One region of the Paenibacillus sp. FSL F4-0087 genome, then DNA from elsewhere that is predicted to be linked to it. Evidence: riboswitches for the same ligand, from Rfam matches in the RefSeq annotation. Region 1 holds a riboswitch; the other holds the start of a gene.

Region 1 (11,795 bases):
CGACATTACATCCGTTGTTTGTTACCACGGAGGATTGAGTGATGTAAATGTCAAAGATCAGATAGCAGCACTCAACCAAGATTAAAGTTTCAATATACACTTTCGGTGAGTATTATTCAGTTATTTTAAAATCAGTCTGCTCATCTTGCTGTCATTATAAATCATAAAGACGCTTCTCCAGGTGCTCTCCACCCGTGGAACGTCTTTTTTCGTTGAAGAGATTAAGTAAATCATTGGACATTTTTGTTGCAAACCCATAATTGTTCGTATACAATAAAACAAATTAGTTGTTCTATAATTATAGAACGCGAAAGACGAGGGGGAAATTCGAGCTATGAACTACAAAGTGGAAGTTGATTTCGCGCCCATTTATGAATGTGTAAGCAGCCTGACGGTTTTCATGAGCAAACAGAATCATAATGCTCTGGATGCTGGAAAACTATGGGTCAGAGAAGTACAAGATCGGTTCGCACCTGCCAAACTGCAACAAATGCGGGAGACGATGAAACTTGTAGATGATTTTAGCCTTGCACCTTATATTTGGAGTTGTCCTGGTGAACGCTCAGTGAGTGGTTTTTTGGATTGGCTTGAAGACCTAACCACGGGCCAACTATATGACATCGCTGCTAATGTGAAGTTGTCCGTTCCCTCCAATCTCCCGGAACTGCGCAGCCGGACATCCGAAGCGCTGCGTGAATGGGATACCCACTATTTCAGCCAAATTGATTCGGCGATTATCGATGGTCTTGCCTTAGAAGCTGAAACCAGACGGTCCATGCTAAACGGAACCAATGACCTAGAGGTCTATGAGGAGGCAACGGAGGGTATGCGTCTTTATCCCACCCCACTGCTCAAACAAGTGATTCTAATCCCTCAATATCATGCTCGTCCCTTTGTTACCTCAGCCATCTTTGATGAACTGATTTTCACCAGTTACTCTGCCGATATTCTCCCACCAGCAACGGGCCGGCCTGAACATCGGTTGTTGCGTCTAACACGAGCATTGTCCGACGAAACCAGATTATACATCCTCCGTTTATTAGCCGGAAAGCAGTTAACATTCACTGAGATCGTTAGCGAGGTTAAACTTTCTAAGAGCACGGTACACTACCACCTTATTTCATTGAGAGCAGCGGGGCTTGTTATCGTGCATTATAACCAGAAAACTACCTCTTACAGCTTGCGTTTAGAAGCACTCAACAAGCTTTCGGAACAGATTTCAGCTTATATTGAAGAATAATGATAATGCCCTTTAACCTACGCACACGGAGGAACACTCATGCTTAAACGCAGTTATTATGGTTTACTTGCTACTGTCACTCTGAGTTCATTTGGTGACGTATTTGGTCTTCTGGCTATGGAATGGCTTGTCTATGAAATAACTGCATCTAAGATGGCTATGGGTGCGATGGCACTAAGCTTTAGCATTCCAGAAGTGGTCATTCGGTTGCTCGGCTCGCCGTTATCCGATCGGTTACACCGAGGGCGGTTCATGGCAGTGCTTGCTTCTGTTAGATTGCTTGCTCTCTTATTACCGCTGAGTCTGGGACTCGCTGGCCACTTGCAATTATGGCACCTTTTTCTGGCCGCAGGACTAAGCGGGGCATGTTCTGCCCTATTCATGCCCACCGCAATGGCAATTGTCCCCGGAGTATCAGATGAACGCAAACTGGTGCGTGCATTCGCGGTAATCGACGGCTGCCGTAATGCAGCTGCATTGTTGGGCCCAGCCTTAGCCGGAGCTCTTACTGCCGTAGCTGGGGCATTGCCAACGCTGGGCATCAACGCCGTTTGTTACACCGCCGCGATTGCCACGTTGCTCTATCTGCCCACAATGCAGAAGCCAGTAGCAGCTAAGGCGTCCTTTTCAATTAAGGCTTATCTCAGAGATATCCATGAAGGATTCTCCTTTTATCGCAGTTTCCCGGCTATGCTTTCGATTATGGGCATTGTTTCGATCAGCAACATGTCTTCTGTAGCGATCTGGACGATGATGATTCCTTTTGTTCGTGAAGTGTTAGATCGGGATGCCGCTGCTATGGGTACACTCACCACTGCTTCAGCATGTGGCACATTAGTAGGACTTTTGATCATTTCGTGGATGGGTGAAATCAAAAAACGACGGACAATCATGCTGTGCAGCCTAGCCGCCATCGGGCTTTTTAACGCCTTACTGGGCCTATTCCCGAGTTACCCGTTTGCGCTCGTTGCGTTATGTGCCGCTGGTGCAGCAGGACCTTTCTTTGGTTCTCTCAGTTCATCTTTGCATGGCACTCTTGTCCCTGGACCTCTGCAAGGCCGAGTCAACTCAATACGGTTCCTCATTGGTGGCGGACTACAGCCTGTAGGTGCATTTGCAGGTGCAGCGGTTGCAGAACTCTATGGTCTGCCTTTCTTATTCTTGTCTTTGGGTCTGCTCCCCTTGCTTTGTTCGGCTGCGGCAGCTTTCCTTCCGAACCTGAAGAATTTAGATGGTGATTTATCTACTTTACAGAATAGAACACGATTCAGTTCTTATAACAAGGAAATTAACACATTATAGAAATGTCATTTTTTAAAATAGGTGAATCTCTGGATTAGTCGTGTGTATCCTCTTTAGCTGATTTTTAATCATCAAATCGTATACATACCGCATAAAAAAAGAACGACAATCCCTGCTAAGGTTTTGTCGTTCCTCTTTCATTTGAATTCTCTTCCCTATATCTTTCCCGCTACAGCAGTTCGAACTGAAGCTGAGGTTCTGATATCTCATCTTTCCCTTCCAGCTGTACAGCGCCATATCCCAATTCCAGAACCGCAGCAATCCGCTCGTTGCCTAACACGCCAAACTTTTCAGCACGGCTCCGGTCGTACATCCAGTCATGCAACGTGCTGCGCACACCCAACCCCTGTTCATGGGCAAGCAAACGAAAATTTTGGATCAGACAGCAGACAGCTGCAAAGTCCTCTTCCCGCTTATGATGATCCGCCTCTTCCTTCATCAAGACCAGAAGATAGGCTGGAGCGTGCTCCTGCAATCCCTGCATGAGTTTCCCATTACGGTTATCGGCAAAAATAAATCGCCACGGCTCACGAAGTCCATCATTTGGCGCCCACACGGCGTGATTGAGCAATTCAAGGATTAGCTCCTGTGATACCGGTCGATCCAAAAAATCTTTTGGACTGTGTATGCCTCCTTGCAGATTGGCCAATTCCATTTTTACATCCTCCCCTTCTACGTAGTTTGACCCTGAAATACAGTCCACTTTTGCTCAGCTGGTGTTCTTTTCCGGCTTCTTGGCGCTTTGTCGTAATATCCCATATGAAGAATGCCAACAAATCTTTCATCCTCACGCAGTCCAATTCCTTTGAAAAAGCCTTCATTCTGAATCATGGATTCTGTATCCCACAGCATTCCTAACCCTTGTTCCCATCCCAGCAGTTGGAAGCTCTGCATCATCCCGCAGGCAGCCGCATAATTGCGGTCATTGGTCAGACGATCCGGTCCTACAGTCGACATAACAATGACATGAGCAGGAATATCGGTAAACCTCTTTTTAAACACATCCAGCAGTTTTCCCGGAATCAACTTGCCGAACTTGCTCTGCGACATCTGTTCCAGCATGCAGTCTACCAACCGTTTGCGTGCTTCGGGAGTTCCGGCATAAACAACACGCCATGAGCCAAATTCAACAGATGGTTGAAGCCGTGTTGCCTTGTGCAGCAATTCAACAACCAACTCCTGTTCCACCGGTGTAGAATTACATTTACGAATACTTCTGCGTTCCCTGATCAATTCTGCCAGACTCAAGTGTTTCACTCTCCTTCAGTTTATCTGGATTCCATATACATGCTGCTGTCTTGAAGAAATTGATGTATTATTTTCAGCTCCGGTTCCGAATATTTGTCCAAAGAACGATAGAACCGTTCAGCCTCAAGTACATGTAAACGTTCATGCAGTTCAAAGATCTTTTTGCCTTGCGGTGACAAACGGAAATAGCTCTCCTTTTTGTTGTCATTCATTTTCGTACGTTTGACGAATCCTTCCTCCAACAGTTTGTTGCCGATCTTGGTAATACTCGCTTTGGACAAATTCATCGCCTCAGCAATACCCGTGTTGTTAATAGGCTCATGTTTGCCAATGCAATCTATCATATGAACCGCGGTCAAATGCTGAGGGATTTTGTCCATGCTTTCCCGCTGAGCGATACTTAGAAAATGTTCAATTTCCGTATCCTTGTGATTCTCATATACATGTAAAAATCGGATAAATTGGTCATACAGTAACTGTTTTGTTCGATCGTTTGAATCCATTCTTCAATCGCTCCTTATTTACTTATAAACAATAAAAAACCCTTAAATGATTAAACTAATTCAGGAATTTAATATTAAATAGTTTACTAGTTAACAATATAACACGAGTGATAACAGTTATCAACTATATGACGAAGATTGTGGCTACCAGGGAAACTAATACCCCATACAAATCAAAGTGAAATCCATTAACTATTGAACAATTTTGCTTTTTCAAGTACTATCAATCTAAACAATTCAAACGATCATATGTAACTGGCGAACACGGTGAACCGTGAGGGAGCATATGGTTTTGTAATAAGCCGTACGCCTGGGCAGAGGTAAGGAATATTTATTTCCTTGCCTCTTTTTTATGTTGAAAGGGCGATGTGAAAATGAGTACTGACAAACTGATCTTGAATGGACAAACGGTAGCGGATTTTATGAAGGAAGACATGGCCTCGAAGGTTGCCATTCTGGAGGAAAAAGGCATTCAGCCTTGTCTCGCAACAATTCTCGTCGGAGATGATCCTTCTTCAGCGACCTATGTGCGAATGAAAGGAAATGCTTGTGCTCGATTAGGCGTGCATTCTATTAAGGTCGTTCTTTCTGCGGATACCACCACAGATGAATTAATTCAAGAAATTAACAAGCTAAATGATGACCCTTCCGTACACGGTATTTTGCTTCAGCACCCTGTCCCGAATCACATCAATGAAAGAGCAGCTTTTGATGCCATTAGCATCGAGAAGGACGTTGACGGTGTAACGACCCTCGGTTTTGCACTTAATGCTTTTGGAGATGCAGAATTCCCTTCCTGTACACCACAGGCTATTATGCGTATTCTGGATTTCTACAATATTCAGATCGAGGGCAAACATGCGGTTGTCATCGGAAGAAGTCCAATTCTGGGCAAACCTGTCTCAGCCATGCTGCTAAACCGGAATGCAACGGTGACGACCTGCCACTCCAAAACCGTGAATCTGGAGGAAATCGTGAAGCTTGGCGATATCATAATTGCAGCCGTCGGCAAACCGCTCTTTGTTAAAGGAGATTGGATTAAACCAGGTGCTGTCGTTATTGATGCAGGTTATAACAAAGGCAACGTCGGAGATGTGGATTACGAAGCTTGCTTTGTTCCTTCTTCAGCAATTACACCTGTACCAGGCGGTGTTGGTCCTGTAACAATTGCGACGCTCATCGAACATACGATTAAATCTGCCTACAAGCTGTCTGAAAATGCATAATTGAATTGTCCAAAAAAACAAGGTCCCTCCAGTTGACGAGGGGCCTTATTTGTCTTTGATTAAGCACGAATTGAAAATAAGAAAATATATAGATCTTTTTTTCTCTTTTTACAAACGGACCATATCTATATTATTATGAACAAGGCATAGGAAGGAGATAAACATAACTTGAAACCTTTAGTACAGCTCCTGCATTTTGGTTATCATCAGGCGATGAGTTGCATTTTTCCTGTGGCGATCTTTGGAACGTTGGCCCTTTCTAGCGTAATTCAGATACCCTTTCTCTATCGCTATGATGCCATTCTGCTTGTTTTATTAGCAGTACAATACCTTATGTACCGGAGCGGATTGGAAACACGTGATGAAATCAAAGTCATATGTATATTTCACGTGATTGGATTGGTACTGGAGATGTATAAGGTATGGATGGGATCCTGGTCATACCCCGAGCCTGGTTATACCAAGCTCTTTGGTGTCCCCCTTTATAGCGGATTTATGTATGCAAGTGTTGCAAGCTTTATGTGTCAAATATGGCGCAGATTGCGTATGGACATGACAGGCTGGCCTGGGTTTGCATCTTCGTTTCTGTTAGGTGGAGCCATCTATATCAACTTTTTCACACATCATTTTATTCCCGATTTCCGTTGGTGGTTGACCGCTCTGGTATTTATTGTTTTTCGAAAAACATGGATTATCTATCGGGTACGATTAACTACCTATCGAATGCCGTTAACACTTGCTTTTATCATCGTAGGTTTTTTCATCTGGACCGCTGAAAATATAGCTACATTTTTTAACGGCTGGAAATACCCTGACCAGCATGATTCCTGGCAGCTGGTCAGTTTTAGCAAGATCAGTTCGTGGTTCCTTTTGGTGATTATTAGTGTCATTATTGTGGCCCAACTGAAATATGTCAAAGCTAATCGAAAATAATGAGTAGGAGGATACAATGGAAGACTTTATTTTATGGTTGAAATATGTGTTATTAGGTATCGTACAAGGGGCTACAGAGCCTATTCCGGTTTCTTCAAGCGGACATTTGATTATCGTTCAACGATTGCTTGGCATGGAGCAGAACGGATTATCCTTTGAAATTTTGACGAACACAGCCTCACTGATTGCCATTATGTTTATCTTTCGGGAAGATATCAAAAAACTTATTGTAGGAGGCTGGCGATTCCTAGTCTCTCGCAATGCGGAGTACAAAGCAGATTTTATGTTTTGTCTATACATAATCATTGGTACCCTGCCTGCTGCGATCGGGGCTGTGCTGTTCAAGGATAAAATTGAAGAAATATTCACTTCTGTCTATACGGTTGCGATTAGTTTACTGATTACAGGGGTTGCCCTATGGCTCATTCGAAACCTTCGCGGGCGCAAAAGAGATGGCGATTTGTCTGCGAAAGACGCAGCACTGGTGGGTCTGGCTCAAGCGGTGGCTCTTATTCCGGGAATAAGCCGCTCTGGTGCAACAGTCATTGCATCTATTGCTGTCGGGATGAAACAAGAAACGGCGTTGAAATTTTCCTTTATGCTCTACATTCCAATTAGCATCGGCGGGGTAATTTTAGGCGCATCTGACATTGTAACCGATCCGCACCGAGCGCAGTTGGCTGTACCTTACATTTTAGCGTTCATTACGACCCTTATCGTAACCTACTTTTCAATGAGATGGTTCATGGGAATTATGGCAAGAGGGAACTTGATTTACTTTTCATACTATTGCTTCGTAGTCGGAATTCTTTTACTTATTTTTTTGTAAACTCGAATTTCCTTGTAACGTATAAGGGAACAACCCTCAACAATGGGTTGTTCCCTTTTTATTGTTTTCCAAACTTGACGATCCCGCCTTACTCGCAGGTCCCGTACGATCACTCTTTAACGCTCTTCCAGAACCATGGAACCCATGCCATTCGGATCATCCATTTGTTTATGGGTTACGAGCTCCCCTTTATCATTGAATCCCTTTATTTCATACGGAATTGTTGCAGACGAGGGCAGTGATACAAACCAGATTATGCTTTCCGGGCCCACCTCAACCAGCTTGGCTTCCGCAAGTACTGGTTTCTCATTCCCCTCGAACTCGACAGTTACACGCTGAATAGCCGGGTCTAGTATATGTCCAAACAGCATAGGGAAAGGTGTCGATATATGACTCAATTCAGGTATGCTCATGTAATCCATTGCAGACGTGAATTGAGATGATTCACCAATGGATTATCCGCCACCCCATGCCCACTTCCATCCGAATATTATTTTCCGAGCATACTCCATCTGAAGATTGCTGTTATTTTCCTGACCCGTTTTTTGTTTAAACAAAATTATGCCGCCGTCCACCGGTTCTTGATGAATGATTTGTAATGAATCATCATTATTTCTAAACTTTCGGATCGCTTCTTCAGCAGTTTTTCCTATAGGAATATGCATGGTTTCACTCATTCCCATTGCTTTGGACATACGCCGATCGGCTAGTCCGCCAGGTCTGTCATTCACATAAACAAATGCGATGCATGATATGAGCAAAAGTAAAATGAGTATCGCAGTAATTCGAATGATTCGTTTGCTTCGCATTTTTGGTATTACGATGTCCATTCACTCCTTAAGATGACGATGACGACTATTCGCCTTGAACCGTGGATAAGGACACAAGGACCGGACCAGCGAAATCAGAGGCTTCTTCACCTTTGGGATTGTGAAGACGGAATAAAAAAGCGTCACCTTTTTCTGATTTCCAGACCATATAATCGTTTATCCCTTTTTCACCTGAGGCTTGAAGATAAAGCTCAGCGAAACCAAGCGGATGCTCGATCAGTTCTCCACTATAATCAGTCACCTCACCGAATTTTTCCAAGTCCTCTTGCCCAGTCGTCTTAAGCTTTTCCAGATCATAATCTGAGGGCAGCGGTTCAATATCTACATAGTAGTCCGGATTGCTTGTCAGCGACAAGCGGCCTTTGGCAGCGTCAAAAGAAAACTTCTCGAACACGTACAATGAAAAACCCTCTCCTTGATGTAAGGTTGCCGTTTGTGAAGAATTGCCCTCCCCTGACATCAAATCCAAACTTTCTGTTTGCGGTCGTGTCGTTTCAGATGTTTCCTCGTTTTCTGTGGTGGGAGCTGTAACCGATTCATTTGTTTGTGTTGACGTTTCAGTGGTGGACGACGGCTCCGTTTCTCCAGAGCAAGCTGTAAGTGCAACTAACATAAAGAGCATCGGGATTTTAATAAAAACAGAACGAAGTTCTTTCAATTGTATCACTCCTTACGAGTTTAATGGTCAATATGTTATTACCCGTGCAAGCGAATGGAAACCATACGATTGCCCCTTCCCAATCCAATCACCTCTGAACAATATGTTATGTTTAAAACGAAAAAAAGTCGCCATAATGGCGACTTTTTACGAAAATTAGATAGTACAAACTGTAAAATTAATCGAACTTATAGGTCCAAAACGCTTCTCTTCCAAACCGATTTCGGATTTGTTCATCATCCAATTCCTGCTTGCCGACAAGTTCAGGCGCTTGGAATTGCGAACGGTGAGCTCGAATCGATGCCATTTTCTCGGCGAGGAATCCACTCACATCTTCAATCACATCCGCTTTTCCGATGCTCTCCTCGTGATTGTTCGAGAATGCGCAGCAGTACACAATTGGTCTCTCCTCTGCAGGCAGTCGACCAATCGTTCGCGTAACCGCAGCTCCGGTTGCATCATGATCGGGATGCACACTATAGCCCGGATAGAAAGTAATGACCAGTGAAGGATTAAGCTCCTTGATCAGGGCCAAAATATGGCCATCTAGCAGTTCAGGATCTTCAAACTCGATCATTTTATCGTGAAAACCGAGCATCCTTAAATCTTGAATACCAATCGCATTGGAGGACTCTATGAGTTCATCCTTACGGATTATTGGCAAGGTGACCCGGTTGGCAAATGGAGGGATGCCCATATTACGTCCCATCTCCCCTAGAGTCAGGCAAGCATAAGTGACTTGAGCACCGCCTTTTATGTATTTCGCCAATGTTCCCGATGAACTGAACGCTTCATCGTCGGGATGGGGAAACACAACTAAAATGCGCTGATGTTCAATCTGTTTGTTATTCATGCTTATTTGATCCTCCGCTTTCATCAGAACAATTCCCGACTAAGTTGTAAAGCTACAACCAGCTTTCCTTGACTATCGTGACCAGCCAGAATAAGTCGTTCTTGTTCCAGCTCGTCAATGTGTGTAAGTCCTTCAGCGTATATCCAGCCGTGAGTGGTCTTTAAGCCAACTCGATATGGGCCCGTGCCCGAGATAGATCCTTGCGTATATCGTATGACCGCATTGGAAATGAATGCCGACCCCGGATGCCTGGTGCTATCGAAGTGACTGGCGTAAGCACCTGACGTGAGTTCGAGGTGTAAATATAGGTCCTGATCGAGAAGTTGATTGATCCGGTGTTGGATGTCTTGAGGCTCTATTGGCTGCATGGCGGCCTCCTTTTTAGTAAAAAGTAACGTTCTACATCCATTTTAACATATGTCCCGTCAGAATAAACATGGAATGAGTGAGCGGATGTTTGTAATTCTCTCTATTTACTGTTTTCTAAAGAATCCTCTTCCTTCTGCACAGGTTCTGAGCACTCTCTTCTTAACAGGGCAATTTCATGTCGATAAGGTGCACTTTTATATTTAATTTTACCAATCGACGGCGTCTCAAGCAATTTTGGAAGTGACGCAAGTTGGGGGTGATGCACAATATAATCCAAGGCCTGAAGCCCGATATGTCCGTGTCCGATGTTCTCATGGCGATCTTTCCTCGATCCCCGCACATTTTTGGAATCATTGATGTGCAGTACTTTTAGTCGATCAAGGCCAAGAACCTTGTCAAACTGCTCGAGTACTCCATCAAAATGATGAACAATATCGTATCCGGCATCATGAACATGACAAGTATCCAGACATATGGAGAGTCGTTCATTCCGTTGCACGCCATCGACAATCTGTGCCAGTTCTTCAAAACTTGTTCCGCATTCTGTTCCTTTTCCCGCCATCGTCTCCAACGAAATCTGTACCTCCGGGTGATTATTGTCTTGTAATACTTCATTTAATCCCCGGATTATTTGTCGAATACCGATGTCCAATCCAGCGTTTACATGTGCCCCGGGATGAAGAACAAGCTGGTTTGATCCAAGCGATGCCGTTCGTTCGATCTCATCCCGCAGGAATTGTACGCTAAAATCAAACACCTCTCGTTTGCAACTATTCGCCAGATTAATTAGGAATGGAGCATGCACAACAATATTGGAAATGCCATGCTGCTTCATGTGCAAATGACCTGCTTCTATATTATATTGCAAAATAGGTTTTCGTTTCGAATTCTGCGGTGCGCCAGTGTACATCAGAAAAGTAGATGCGCCATAAGAAGCGGCTTCTTTACTAGCCTGGAGAAGCATCTCTTTTCCTCCAAAGGATACATGCGATCCAATCAGAAGTTCACTACTTTTCATTACCAACCACCCTCTCCTGTCGAATCCATCATTCAATTATCAATGAAATGGGTTGGATTGGCTAATGGGAAATGACGGTGGTGAAGGAGATCAGAGGAAGGCATCATTTGGTCGCAATAGTTTATATCGTTTAAGGCAAAAAAGCCGCCAATTGGCGGCTTAATATGCATTCCAGTTCTCGTTACAACGATTTGTATTCTCAACGTTTGGCTTCCGGGTTCAGGGAGTAACCGATACTTTATCGAAATGCGTATGCTTGTTTGCCGTTCTAACACCGATTTTGCCATGCGTGAACGGATTCAGGCTGTTGTCCGTATAATCGATCTTCGGAGTAACCATATCATCCACATAAACTTTGATGTTTGTACCATTAACGGCAACTTTCATATGATACCAGGTATTGGTGGAATATGACTGCGCGTTGCTCTTGAGGAGCGCCCAATTATAATTCATCTTGCCCAGACTGACTCCGCTTGTGGTCAGATAAGCATAATATCCTTGTAAAGCATCATAATTGTTCTGGCCTCGCTCTGTGCCGTGGGATGGATTGTTCACTCTGACAAGTAAACCCCCGTCTCCCCCTGAGTCAATCATCTTAATATCCGCCTCGACCGTATAATCTGCCCATCCTGTATCCCCAAATGTAGATTTCGCTGGTCCGGTGCTCCCTGCACTGTATTCACCATTCTCTACAGCCCAGGTTCCTTCAAACCGTGTCCATCCATTATCGTCGCCGTCGTTAAAATTATCACTTACACTTGTCACATCAACATTCTTCTGAAACGT
Region 2 (11,795 bases), 2.9 Mb from region 1:
TCTCTGCACTGCAAGCCTTCATTAATAAAAAACGGTTAGCCTTGTGCTGCGTTGGCACCTGCCACAATTTCCGTAATCTCCTGCGTAATCGCCGCTTGACGAGCACGGTTATAGGTCAATGACAAGTCGTTGATGAGTTTCGATGCATTTTTGGTTGCATTACCCATCGCAGTCATTTTGGCACCCAACTCACTCGCCTTACCATTCAGAAGTGCACCGTAGATCAGCGTTTCCGCATAACGCGGTAGCAAAACTTCCAGTACAGCTTCAGCTGAAGGCTCGTATTCGTAGCTTGCCGTCGGTCCTTCCGCAGCAGTTACCTCAGGTGTTTCCATCGGAAGAAGTTTTTCTACCGTAGGAATCTGGGTCAACGCATTCACAAAGCGGTTATAACAAATGTACAATTCATCAAATTTAGCCAGCTCAAATCCTTGAACAGCTTCGTGTGCAATAGATTTGATATCTGCAAATGCTGGTGAATCGGATAGATCCGTTGTAGTGGATGCGATCGCAATTTCGCGCCGTCTGAAATAATCGCGTCCTTTACGCCCTATGACGAACAATTCGTAGTCATCCTGAGAGTTGTGTTTTTCTTTGAGTGTCAGATTGACCTGACGCAAAATATTTGCATTGTAACCACCCGCAAGACCACGGTCCGATGTAATGATTAGATAAGCTGTCTTTTTGACCGGACGACTCTCCAGCATCGGATGTTGAATTCCCTGCGTGCTTGATGCAATACTAGCCACAACTTCTTTCAGTTTCTCCGAATATGGACGAGCTGCTTCCGCTTTTTCCTGCGCTTTACGCAGTTTTGCAGCAGCAACCATCTCCATTGCTTTGGTGATCTGCTTGGTGCTTTGTACGCTTTTAATTTGCCGCTTTATTTCGCGCATGCCTTTTGCCATGATTTCACCACCTTCAAGTTTTGACGTAGTCAAAACTACTTCGTAAGCTCAAACTTAAACTTTGGCAGAGCCAAAGTTACTTCGTAAGCATTCAATAGTTTTGACCAAGTCAAAACTACTTCGTAAGCATAATCTTACCTTTGGCGGAGCCAAAGTTATACATGCAGACATGCGGAATCGGTTAAACAACTCCGCAACTGCATATCATCTATTTAGACGGAGACAGAAAAGCTCTTTCTGAACTTCTCGATAGCGCCCTTCAGAGCATTCTCATTGTCTGCAGTCAATTCTTTAGTATCACGGATGGATTGAAGAATCTCAGGATGGCTGCTCTCCATGAACGCGAGGAATTCTTGTTCAAAACGAGTCACATCACCTGTAGGAATTTCATCCAGGAATCCTTTAACCGCTGTGTACAAGCTGACAACCTGTTGTTCTACAGGCAAAGGCTGGTTCACACCCTGTTTCAGGATTTCCATCATGCGAGCACCACGATTCAGGCGGGCCTGAGTCGCTTTATCCAGATCGGAACCGAACTGGGAGAATGCTTGAAGCTCACGATATTGAGCGAGGTCGAGACGCAGGGAACCTGCAACCTTTTTCATCGCTTTGATCTGAGCAGAACCACCAACACGGGATACGGAGATACCTACGTTGATCGCCGGGCGTTGTCCAGCATTGAACAAGTCAGCTTCCAAGAAGATTTGTCCGTCCGTAATGGAGATTACGTTCGTCGGAATGTAAGCAGATACGTCGGAAGCTTGTGTTTCAATGAACGGCAGTGCGGTTAAAGAACCACCACCAAGCTCATCATTCAGCTTCGCTGCACGCTCCAGCAAACGGGAGTGCAAGTAGAAGACATCACCCGGATAAGCCTCACGACCCGGTGGACGGCGAAGAAGCAAGGAGAGTTCACGATATGCGGAAGCTTGTTTGGTCAAATCATCGTAGATAACCAACACGTGCTCACCTTTGTACATAAAGTACTCACCCATCGAACAACCGGAATACGGTGCGATGTACAACAATGGTGATGGATCAGATGCTGCTGCAGTTACAACAATCGTGTACTCCATTGCGCCTTTACGACGAAGAGTTTCTACGACTTGTGCAACTGTAGATTGTTTTTGACCGATAGCAACGTAGATACATTTCATGCCGCTGCCTTTTTGGTTTAGGATCGCATCAATTGCGATTGATGTTTTACCTGTTTGACGGTCACCGATGATCAACTCACGTTGTCCGCGACCGATTGGAACCATTGCGTCAATCGCTTTGATCCCTGTTTGCATCGGCTCATGAACTGATTTACGATCCATTACGCCTGGTGCTTTACCTTCAACCGGACGGAATTCCGTTGTAGCGATTGGCCCTTTGCCATCCACTGGAATACCGAGCGGGTTAACAACGCGTCCAATCAATGCTTCGCCAACAGGCACTTGCATGATTTGACCGGTACGTTTTACTTGGTCGCCTTCACGAATATCATAGTAAGGTCCTAGGATAACGACACCAACGTTGCTCTCTTCCACGTTCATGGCGAGTCCCATAACACCGCTTGGGAATTCAACCAACTCGTTGGACATTACGTTCTCAAGTCCGTATACACGAGCAATACCATCACCGACCTCAATAACTGTCCCGACTTCGACTACATCGATATCGGTTTTGTATTGTTCGATCTGGCTCTTAATTAATGTACTGATTTCTTCTGGTTTGATACTCAAGTGTCCTCACCCCAATCTACTGTACTCGTCTGTTAAAAGACTGCTCAAGACGTTCGAGCTTGCCAGCCAAGCTGCCGTCATAGATCGTATCGCCAATGGCGACTTTCAATCCGCCCAGCAGAGTCGGATCAACAAAATTCTCGATACGAATCTTTTTATTCACACGGCCACCGAATTCACGGGCAACCGCTTCTTTTTCTTCATCATTCAATGCATAAGTCGAGTAGACGCGCGCATCAGCTATGCCGAGCGACTCGCCTTGGATCTTCAGATAATCATTCAGCAAAGCTTCCAGCAATTCAACGCGTCCGCGCTCAATCAACAGCAGAACTGTGCGAAGGACAGGCTCGGACACCTTTCCATCAAGGCTTGAATGAAGGACATTCTGCTTTGCTTCGTCCGAGATGTTGGGAGATACGATGAATTTTTCGATATCAGCATCCCCAGTCAATGCACTGACAACCACACGCAGTTCCTGTTCAACTTCAAGTACCTGCTGCTGCTGAAGAGCAACTTCGAACAATGCTTTCGCATAACGCTTGGCAACTATCGTATCGCGGCTCATTGTCGGCCTCCTACCTCATTGAGGTATTGGTTCACAAGTTCCTCTTGTGCAGGACCGTTCTCAACTTCTTTTTTGATCAATTTGGAAGCGATTTGAACGGAAGCTGTACCCAGTTCGCTGCGAAGCGCTGCGACCGCTTTGTTCTTCTCACTCTCAATCTCACGTACAGCATCGTCTTTGAGACGATTAGCTTCTGCTTTCGCATCAGCCAAGATCGATTCGGCTTGTTTACCGCCCGTTTGTTTGGACTGTTCAATGATGTCGTAAGCATCTTTGCGCGCTTGCTCCAGAGCTTGTTTTTGTTCCTCCACATAGGCAATGGCCTGTTCCCGAGTCTGAGCAGCCTCATTCATCTGCGTCATCACGAGTTCACGACGTTTTTCCATAATGGAGAACAAAGGCCCGAAAGCATAACGGCTAAGCAGCCAATATAAAATTGCAAATGCAATAATCGCAAGAAGCGTATTTTCCCATACGAAACTCAATCTGTTCACTCCTTCCTGGAGGTATCCTTGAAACGTCATCCGTTAGAACGGACATTACCTAAAAAGAAGGCGCGGATGGCTATGGCCTTCCCCGCCAAACCTGTATCGATTTAATTAAGCCATACCGTAGAACATGAACGCCAGTACCACACCGATGATCGGCAATACCTCGATCAGACCTACACCGATAAACATTGTTGTTTGAAGAGTGGATTTCGCTTCCGGTTGACGAGCGATACCTTCCACCGTTTTGCTGATTACCATACCGTTACCAATACCTGCGCCAAACGCGCCCAGTCCTGCAACAATTGCTGCTGCGATTAATGCCATTGCTCCCATTTGTATATCCTCCTTAAAATGTTAAATCGAATTTTTTATTGTTCAGCCTGGTGAAGAAATCTTCGTAGGGCTTGAAACTTAATGTTCGTCATGCGTCTCGATGCTTTGTGAAATGTACACCATCATCAAGATTACAAAAACAAATGCCTGGATTGCGCCGATAAAGATACTAAAGCCCTGCCACACCATAAGCAACGGAATCGCTGCAATGGCACCAAACACTTTGAACGTGGTCAGCTTCAGGATCGTTGTAATCAGTACCTCGCCCGCGAAAATATTCGCGAACAAACGCATTCCGTGTGTCAGCAGCTTGGATGCCGTCTCTATCAGGTTGATCGGCAAGAACAAGGCGAACGGTTTAAGATAATGCTGGAGATATCCTCTTGTGTTACGGAACAATCCGAGTCCATGAGATACCAGGAATGCTACGAGTGCCAGTCCCATCGTTACAGACAAGTCGGCTGTCGGTGATTTCCACCAAGCCAGTTCAACGTGTGGATGTGCTTCAGGGTCTTTGGCATGCGCTTCATTAAACGCATCAACAGCAGTGACAATCGGTTGATTGAATACCTGCGCCTGACTAACCTCCGTAACTTCAGTAACCGCCTGAAACGGAAGACCTAGCATATTACCTACAAAAATGAACATAATCATGGAAAGAGCGAGAGAGATAAAATGTTTCCCTTTCTTCATATCCATCGTGCTGGAAATCAGATTGCGGACGAATTCTACTGCCCACTCCATAAAATTTTGCAGCTTGCCGGGGTTTTCAACGGATAATCTACGTGTTGCTAGTACAGCAAAAATGAAAACAAGTGCACCTGTAACCACCAGCATCAACAGAACCGATAGATCCAGTCGAAATCCGCCAAGCATAATAATTGGAGCTTCATGCATATTTTTCTCACCCCTTTCTCGACTTGAAAGCTGCAGCACCTAACATCATTCTGCTCTGCGGGAATAGACGATCCCTATAATCAGTAAGGAAAATTGTGCAATGACCAGACCGCCTGCAACCGCATATGTATTGAAGTACTGCGGAAAGCGCATCGATATGAAGATACCGAGCACTGCGAGTGCCGCTCTTGTCAAAAATCCCAGGTTCACACGCTTCAAGTTACCTTCTGCCGCATCATCAGACATTTTCCTTACTTTGAAGCCCAGGTAAAATGCATTGATCCAGCTAATTCCTGTACCCAGGGCCAGTCCCAAAGCAATTGTCTCCACACGTGGCATAAAGGCCGCTGCGAGAAAACAAATCATAAGAAAGTACATGATGAAAACAGTCATCATTCTGCGGTATCTGGTTAGTTCACTCATCACTTTCCCCCATGAATTTTTTCGCGATAAAGTAGATGCTTACGCCGCCTGCTGCCAAAAAAAAGAGAACGCTTACGGCGATCCATATTCCGCTACCCCCGATGGTCTTGTCCAACCAGGAGCCAACGTAATATCCGGCAACAGCGAGAATGGCAATCTCGATTCCAAAAGCTGTCACGAGCCCCATTGCTTTCCACACATTATCATCATGGTTACGGGATGAATTTGGTTTGTTCGAATCGGCCATTTTCCACGCCACCCTTGCAATCCCAGTTAATTTTACTGAATGATGAGAGCCTTTGTCAATTGAATGATTTTAGCGTTTTAAAGGGGAAAACGACGGGATTACAGGCCATCAGAGCCCATAAACCCGCGTAAACCGTACAGTTTAACTGTATGCTGTACCCTTTATTAATCCATCAGAAAAAATGAATTATTTTTTGAATTTTCTGTGAAATGATTCCGGACGTTCACTATTCACACCAAAATGATGCAAAATCGCATTGACAATTCTTTCCGAAGCATGTCCATCACCATACGGATTGGCAGCCTGACTCATGCTTGCATACAGTGTTTCGTCTGTAAGCAGAGCTTTGGTCCGCTCATACACACGTTCCTCTTCGGTACCCACCAGCTCCAGTGTTCCAGCCTCAATTCCTTCCGGACGCTCCGTTGTATCCCGAAGAACGAGAACCGGTACACCAAACGAAGGCGCTTCTTCCTGCAAACCACCTGAATCTGTCAAAATCAAGTGAGTATGCGGGTAAAAGTTATGCAAATCCACCACGTCTAGTGGATCAATAAGTTGAATACGGGGGTGATTCCCCAAAATCGCGTGAGCCGGCTCCTTCACAGCAGGACTTAGATGCACCGGATACACGATGGCAATATCCTCAAACTCGTCGGCAATCCGTTTGACGGCCTGGAAAATGTTACGGTGAGGCTCGCCTTGGGATTCACGGCGGTGAGCTGTCATCAGCACAAGACGCTTACCCTGTGCCCAATCTAGTACCGGATGTGTGTAATCCTGCCGTACTGTATATTGAAACACATCTGTTACCGTGTTGCCTGTGACATACGTACTAGACTCCGATTTATTTTCTTTGGCAAGATTGGAAGACGACCAGTCCGTAGGCGCAAAATGCAAGTCAGCAAGCACTCCGGTTAACTGACGATTCATTTCTTCCGGGTATGGAGAGAGCTTGTTCCATGTGCGAAGACCTGCTTCCACATGACCCACCTGGATCTGCTGCAGGAACGCAGCATAGCTGGCTACAAACGTTGTCAGCGTATCACCGTGAACCAACACGATATCCGGCTTTGCTTCACGCAAAACCGGCTCCAGGCCTCCCAGCACACGAATCGTAATTTCATTCAACGTCTGGCGATCTTTCATCACATCCAGATCGTAGTCTGGATGAATATTGAATACTTCAAGAACCTGATCCAGCATCTGACGATGCTGTGCAGTAACGCAAACGATCGATTCAATAGATTCGGGATGTTTCTGCAGTTCCAAAATAAGCGGAGCCATCTTGATGGCTTCCGGGCGCACCCCGAATATCGTCATGACTTTAATTTTCTTGGACATTGAAGCAAAGCCCCTTTTCTATAAGTTCCGATTACAAGCATGCGATATGCTTATTTAGTGCCGTATAGACGGTCTCCTGCATCTCCCAGTCCGGGAACAATATAGCCGTGATCATCCAGACGGTCGTCCAGTGCAGCAACGTAGATGTCTACATCCGGATGCGCATCCTGAACAGCTTTCACTCCTTCAGGAGCTGCCACCAGGTTCATCATTTTGATTTGCGTGCAGCCGCGTTTTTTGAGCACGTCAATAGCAGCAATGGCAGAACCGCCAGTTGCCAGCATCGGGTCGATGACAATCAACTGACGCTCTGTAACGTCCGTAGGCAGCTTGGTGTAGTACTCAACAGGTTGCAGGGTTTCCGGGTCACGGAACAAACCTACATGTCCAACTTTTGCCGCTGGCAGCAATTTAACAACACCATCCAGCATTCCAAGGCCTGCACGCAAAATCGGAACCAGCCCAAGCATACGTCCAGAAATGACTTTTCCTTGTGTTTCAGCTACTGGTGTCTGTACATCAATAGTCTCCAGCTCAACATCTCTTGTAATCTCATAAGCCATCAGTGTTGCCACTTCATCCACCAATTCACGAAAATCTTTCGTATTCGTACGCATGTCGCGTATAAACGTCAGTTTGTGTTGAATCAAAGGGTGATCACATATTACTAATTTTCCCATCTAATTTGTCCCTCCGGTATGTTCTTCATGTTCAGCATTACCAAATATGCCTAATCATCATTCATAGGCCCCGATAAATCCTGTATATTATATCATCACCTACACCGAATTACACCATCAAAGGGCACTCAATCATTACAGAAAACCGAATCCTATAAAAATAGGACCGGAAAAATGAGTCTTCCGGTCCTTTTTGCTCTCGCTGTTATGTCAGTTGAGATGATGAAATGCATGTAAACACAATGATGCTCCGCAAACAGAATGACCCTTCGATCGCTGTTATCCCCGGATTTTTTTGAACCCCTTTATTAAGGGGAACATCCGGGGATAAAGGCGAACGCTACGCTTCTACGTCTTCATTCTGTCTGCTCCCCGTCTGAGTGTTTACATAAGAACATCTCAAATACAAACACCATGAGCAAGTTTTTTTAGTATTTAAGGTCAGTGTACAGCGGGAATTGATCCGTAAGTGCCGTTACTTCAGCACGGGCTTCGTCCAATTTAGCTGCATCTTTAGGGTTTTTCAATGTTTTAGCAATGATTTTACCAATAGCTACCATCGCTTCTTCGTTCATACCACGCGAAGTAGCAGCAGGTGTACCGATACGGATACCGCTCGTTACAAACGGGCTAGTTGGATCAAACGGAATTGCATTTTTGTTCACGGTAATGCCGATGGAATCAAGTACATGCTCGGCTTCTTTACCTGTGATATTCACGCTGCGTGTGTCGATCAGCATCAGGTGGTTGTCTGTACCGCCGGATACGATGTTCAATCCTTCAGCAATCAGTGTTTCAGCCAATACTTGTGCATTTTTTACCACGTTTTGTGCATACGTTTTGAACGAAGGTTGCAATGCTTCACCAAATGCTACCGCTTTGGAAGCAATCACGTGCATCAGAGGTCCACCTTGGGAACCCGGGAATACCGCTTTATCAATCGCTGCTGCCCAAGCTTTGCGGCACAGAATCATACCACCACGAGGTCCACGCAGCGTTTTGTGTGTAGTTGTCGTTACGAAATGCGCATGTGGAACCGGGCTTGGATGCAAGCCTGCAGCAACCAGTCCTGCGATGTGAGCCATATCCACCATGAACAAAGCACCTACATCATTAGCGATGGAAGCAAGCTTTTCAAAATCAATGGTACGCGGATATGCACTTGCACCTGCAACGATCATACGAGGGCGATGTTTAAATGCAGCTTTGCGCACTTCATCATAATCAATCAGGAATGTATCTTCTTGTACACCGTATGCCACGAAATTGTACAGCAATCCGGAAGCGTTAACCGGGCTACCATGTGTGAGGTGTCCGCCATGCGCAAGGTTCATACCCAGAACGGTATCACCTGGTTTCAGAGCCGCAAGGTATACTGCCATGTTCGCTTGTGCACCGGAGTGAGGTTGAACATTCACATGTTCTGCTCCAAACAATTCTTTGGCACGATCACGCGCGATATCTTCTACGATATCCACATGCTCACAACCACCATAGTAACGTTTGCCCGGATATCCTTCAGCGTACTTGTTGGTAAGTACAGATCCCATTGCCTCGATAACCGCTTCGCTTACGATGTTCTCGGACGCGATCAGCTCAATGTTGTTTTGTTGACGTTTTAGTTCAAGATTCATCGCTTCCAGTACTGCCGGGTCATTCTTGCGCAATTGTTCCATGATTAAATTCCTCCAGTTATAAGTGAAGTTATAAAGCGAAATCATGTTTACACGAAAACGGAGAGTGCAACACCAATCTGGAGAAGCAGAGCGTTCGCCTTTATCACCGGATTTCCCCTTATATAAGAGATTCAAAAAATCTGGGGATAACAGCGATCGTAAGATGGTGATGCAATCGAAGTCAGGAGTGTAACCAATCGTTTCGGTTTATACGTTAGTCACAAAATGTCGAATCTGGTTGCTCTTCCATACGATACACTGCACGCTCGCCGCCAATCAACTTTGGACGAGTCAATGCTGTAGTTACACGGGCATCACCGATGTAGCGGAGTGCTGTGCGGAAGGGTACTGCCACATGCCGCAAATGCATGCCAATCATCGTCTCCCCAATATCCAGTCCCGCATGGGCCTGCACATGTTCAGCCAGGCATGGATCGGTCAGCGAGCGATACGCTGCGGATGCCATGGAACCACCTGCTTTGGGCACAGGTACTGCACCCACTTCAGTCAATCCAAGACGTGTAAGCAGTGAACGCTCCATAACCAGTGCACGGTTCAGGTGCTCACAGCATTGGAATACAACATCAAAACCGAACTCCTGCTGCACCTCGCGTATACCCGCAAGAAGCTGCTGCGCTACTTCAACCGCACCGCCTGTACCAATCCGTTTGCCTGCGACTTCACTTGTACTTGTACCGATCACAACGATCTGTCCAGTTCCAAGCTGTCCGGCAAGCGCCAGTTCACGCAGAATGGATGCGGTCTGTTCATGCAATCCGGGTTGTTCCGAATCTAATTCAATAGTCATCCTATCGCCTCCCGATAAAATCATGCCCGGCTTCCTCTTGGTGCCCTTGGTATTCTTGCATGGCATTTCAGGTACTATTATAGCGAATAATCAGATGAAAGACGAAAAAAAGAGCAGTCTGCGGGTAACGCAGAATTGCTCTTTTGCCCAGGCGACCGGCCGTTTGTTCCGGTGCTCCATCGTGGTTATGCCCACTTCGTCGCCAGTTACACCGGATCCCTGTTTTCCCATCCATCATAAAACAACCTGCGTTTAAAATCAACGGGTAATTTACATCCCGTGTACGTTTTTTTATATGGTAATCCACCGGTAGCTGGAATGATTAAACGAATCCAATTAACCCAGCTTGTCCAAAAGTCTGTCGAGCGCGGTCCGAATCTCTGCCGCAGCGATGTTGTAATCGTCGCGACTGCCGCCAAACGGGTCCGAAATATCAAAACTCGGAATACGCTGTCTGATCTCGATTGCCCGCTCACGTTCAGATGCCAAAATCTCCTGACCCAGCGCACGTTTCATCTCCAATGTCGCAAACAGGCTGTCCAATTCCTGAAGATCATTCAGGACTTGTTCATCATTTTCCACATACTCTTTCAAGGTATAGGTCTTGTGTACAGAGTCGGGAAAAACCTGCATAACATGCTGTTTATGACTGCGTGTCAATGTGAGGATCAGATCGGCCCAACCGACCAGGTTGGAGCTAAGTAGCGTCGAATGAGGTGGTCCCTCCACGTTGTGATCCCTTAATACGGCCTCCGCATGACGGGAAATCGGCATGCCCGTTGTGGCGGCTACACCTGCGGAACGAACGTCCACCTGAATGCCCCGCTCAGACGCCAGTTTACGTAAAAGTCCCTCCGCCATGGGGCTGCGACATGTATTCCCTGTACATACAAACAAAATATGTTTCATTGTGGTTAGCCTCCCCATTTTGCAAATGTTGTCGAATCATGTTTGAAACCAAATCTGAACAAATGAACCTCTTAACTATATATTGAAGACTGCACTAGGCTGTAATCATGGTTAACGTCGTTTTTTAAAATATAAACAAAAGTCCAAAAGCGAGCAAGATCGCTCCGCCAACCGCTTCCCCGTAATCGCCCATGTTTTGGCTCACACGCCGTCCCAACAGCAGACCCATAACGGACATCGCTCCACCACAGACACCAAAAGCCAGTACTGTTAACACCAAGTCACTGCTGAACATGCCGAGCGAGACTCCAACGGAAAACGAATCTACACTGACACTCAGTGAGAACAGTATCACACCGAGCAAAGATCGATGATCCACCAGTTTGGTGTCTCCCTCCCGGAAAGCGTTCAAGATCATATGGGCACCGAGCAGGACCAGCAGACCGCCAGCTGCATACGTCGTAATGTCACCAAGCAGGGAACTGACGTATTTGCCCGTATACATACCAATGAGTGGCATGATGATGTGAAACAGGGCCGTTACGGTACTGATTCGCAATACGTCTCTCAGACGAATACCCTTCATGCCAATCCCGATACCGAGTGAGAACGCGTCGAGTCCGAGAGCGACGGCCATAATCAAAATGGTTACCAACTGCCCAACATGGGCAGACACATCCCACATCCCCATACCCCCAAGTCACGTAAAGGTTCTTGTACACCATATGCGGACAAGAACACAAACATGACCTGATAAGGCTTTTTGCATGGCTGGCATTCAAAAAAT

What was found. A riboswitch is a leader RNA that binds a small molecule or an ion and turns the genes downstream of it on or off. The one in region 1 is predicted to bind ZMP and ZTP.
Region 2: linked by a shared signal. The riboswitch ahead of MHB84_RS15810 (TIGR01440 family protein) and the one ahead of MHB84_RS28955 (bifunctional 5,10-methylenetetrahydrofolate dehydrogenase/5,10-methenyltetrahydrofolate cyclohydrolase) in region 1 are both predicted to bind ZMP and ZTP.

What each region holds. Positions count from the first base shown of each region.
Region 1 covers NZ_JBBODJ010000001.1:6,371,728-6,383,522, forward strand. Annotated here, with positions in the region: gene MHB84_RS28925 (MBL fold metallo-hydrolase) at 1-85, shown strand, start outside; gene MHB84_RS28930 (ArsR/SmtB family transcription factor) at 335-1,240, shown strand; gene MHB84_RS28935 (MFS transporter) at 1,280-2,542, shown strand; gene MHB84_RS28940 (nitroreductase family protein) at 2,712-3,197, opposite strand; gene MHB84_RS28945 (nitroreductase family protein) at 3,215-3,790, opposite strand; gene MHB84_RS28950 (MarR family transcriptional regulator) at 3,811-4,293, opposite strand; ZMP/ZTP riboswitch at 4,535-4,616, shown strand; gene MHB84_RS28955 (bifunctional 5,10-methylenetetrahydrofolate dehydrogenase/5,10-methenyltetrahydrofolate cyclohydrolase) at 4,668-5,519, shown strand; gene MHB84_RS28960 (DUF817 domain-containing protein) at 5,688-6,452, shown strand; gene MHB84_RS28965 (undecaprenyl-diphosphate phosphatase) at 6,469-7,281, shown strand; gene MHB84_RS28970 (hypothetical protein) at 7,398-7,652, opposite strand; gene MHB84_RS28975 (hypothetical protein) at 7,737-7,976, opposite strand; gene MHB84_RS28980 (hypothetical protein) at 8,137-8,778, opposite strand; gene bshB2 (bacillithiol biosynthesis deacetylase BshB2) at 8,948-9,622, opposite strand; gene MHB84_RS28990 (YojF family protein) at 9,646-9,990, opposite strand; gene MHB84_RS28995 (deoxyribonuclease IV) at 10,092-11,009, opposite strand; gene MHB84_RS29000 (family 43 glycosylhydrolase) at 11,229-11,795, opposite strand, start outside.
Region 2 covers NZ_JBBODJ010000001.1:3,430,134-3,441,928, reverse strand. Annotated here, with positions in the region: gene atpG (ATP synthase F1 subunit gamma) at 36-908, opposite strand; gene atpA (F0F1 ATP synthase subunit alpha) at 1,121-2,635, opposite strand; gene MHB84_RS15855 (F0F1 ATP synthase subunit delta) at 2,652-3,200, opposite strand; gene atpF (F0F1 ATP synthase subunit B) at 3,197-3,685, opposite strand; gene atpE (F0F1 ATP synthase subunit C) at 3,800-4,024, opposite strand; gene atpB (F0F1 ATP synthase subunit A) at 4,103-4,921, opposite strand; gene MHB84_RS15835 (ATP synthase subunit I) at 4,967-5,344, opposite strand; gene MHB84_RS15830 (AtpZ/AtpI family protein) at 5,337-5,591, opposite strand; gene wecB (non-hydrolyzing UDP-N-acetylglucosamine 2-epimerase) at 5,778-6,935, opposite strand; gene upp (uracil phosphoribosyltransferase) at 6,986-7,615, opposite strand; gene glyA (serine hydroxymethyltransferase) at 8,044-9,291, opposite strand; gene MHB84_RS15810 (TIGR01440 family protein) at 9,506-10,099, opposite strand; ZMP/ZTP riboswitch at 10,238-10,319, opposite strand; gene MHB84_RS15805 (low molecular weight protein arginine phosphatase) at 10,436-11,008, opposite strand; gene MHB84_RS15800 (manganese efflux pump MntP) at 11,133-11,693, opposite strand.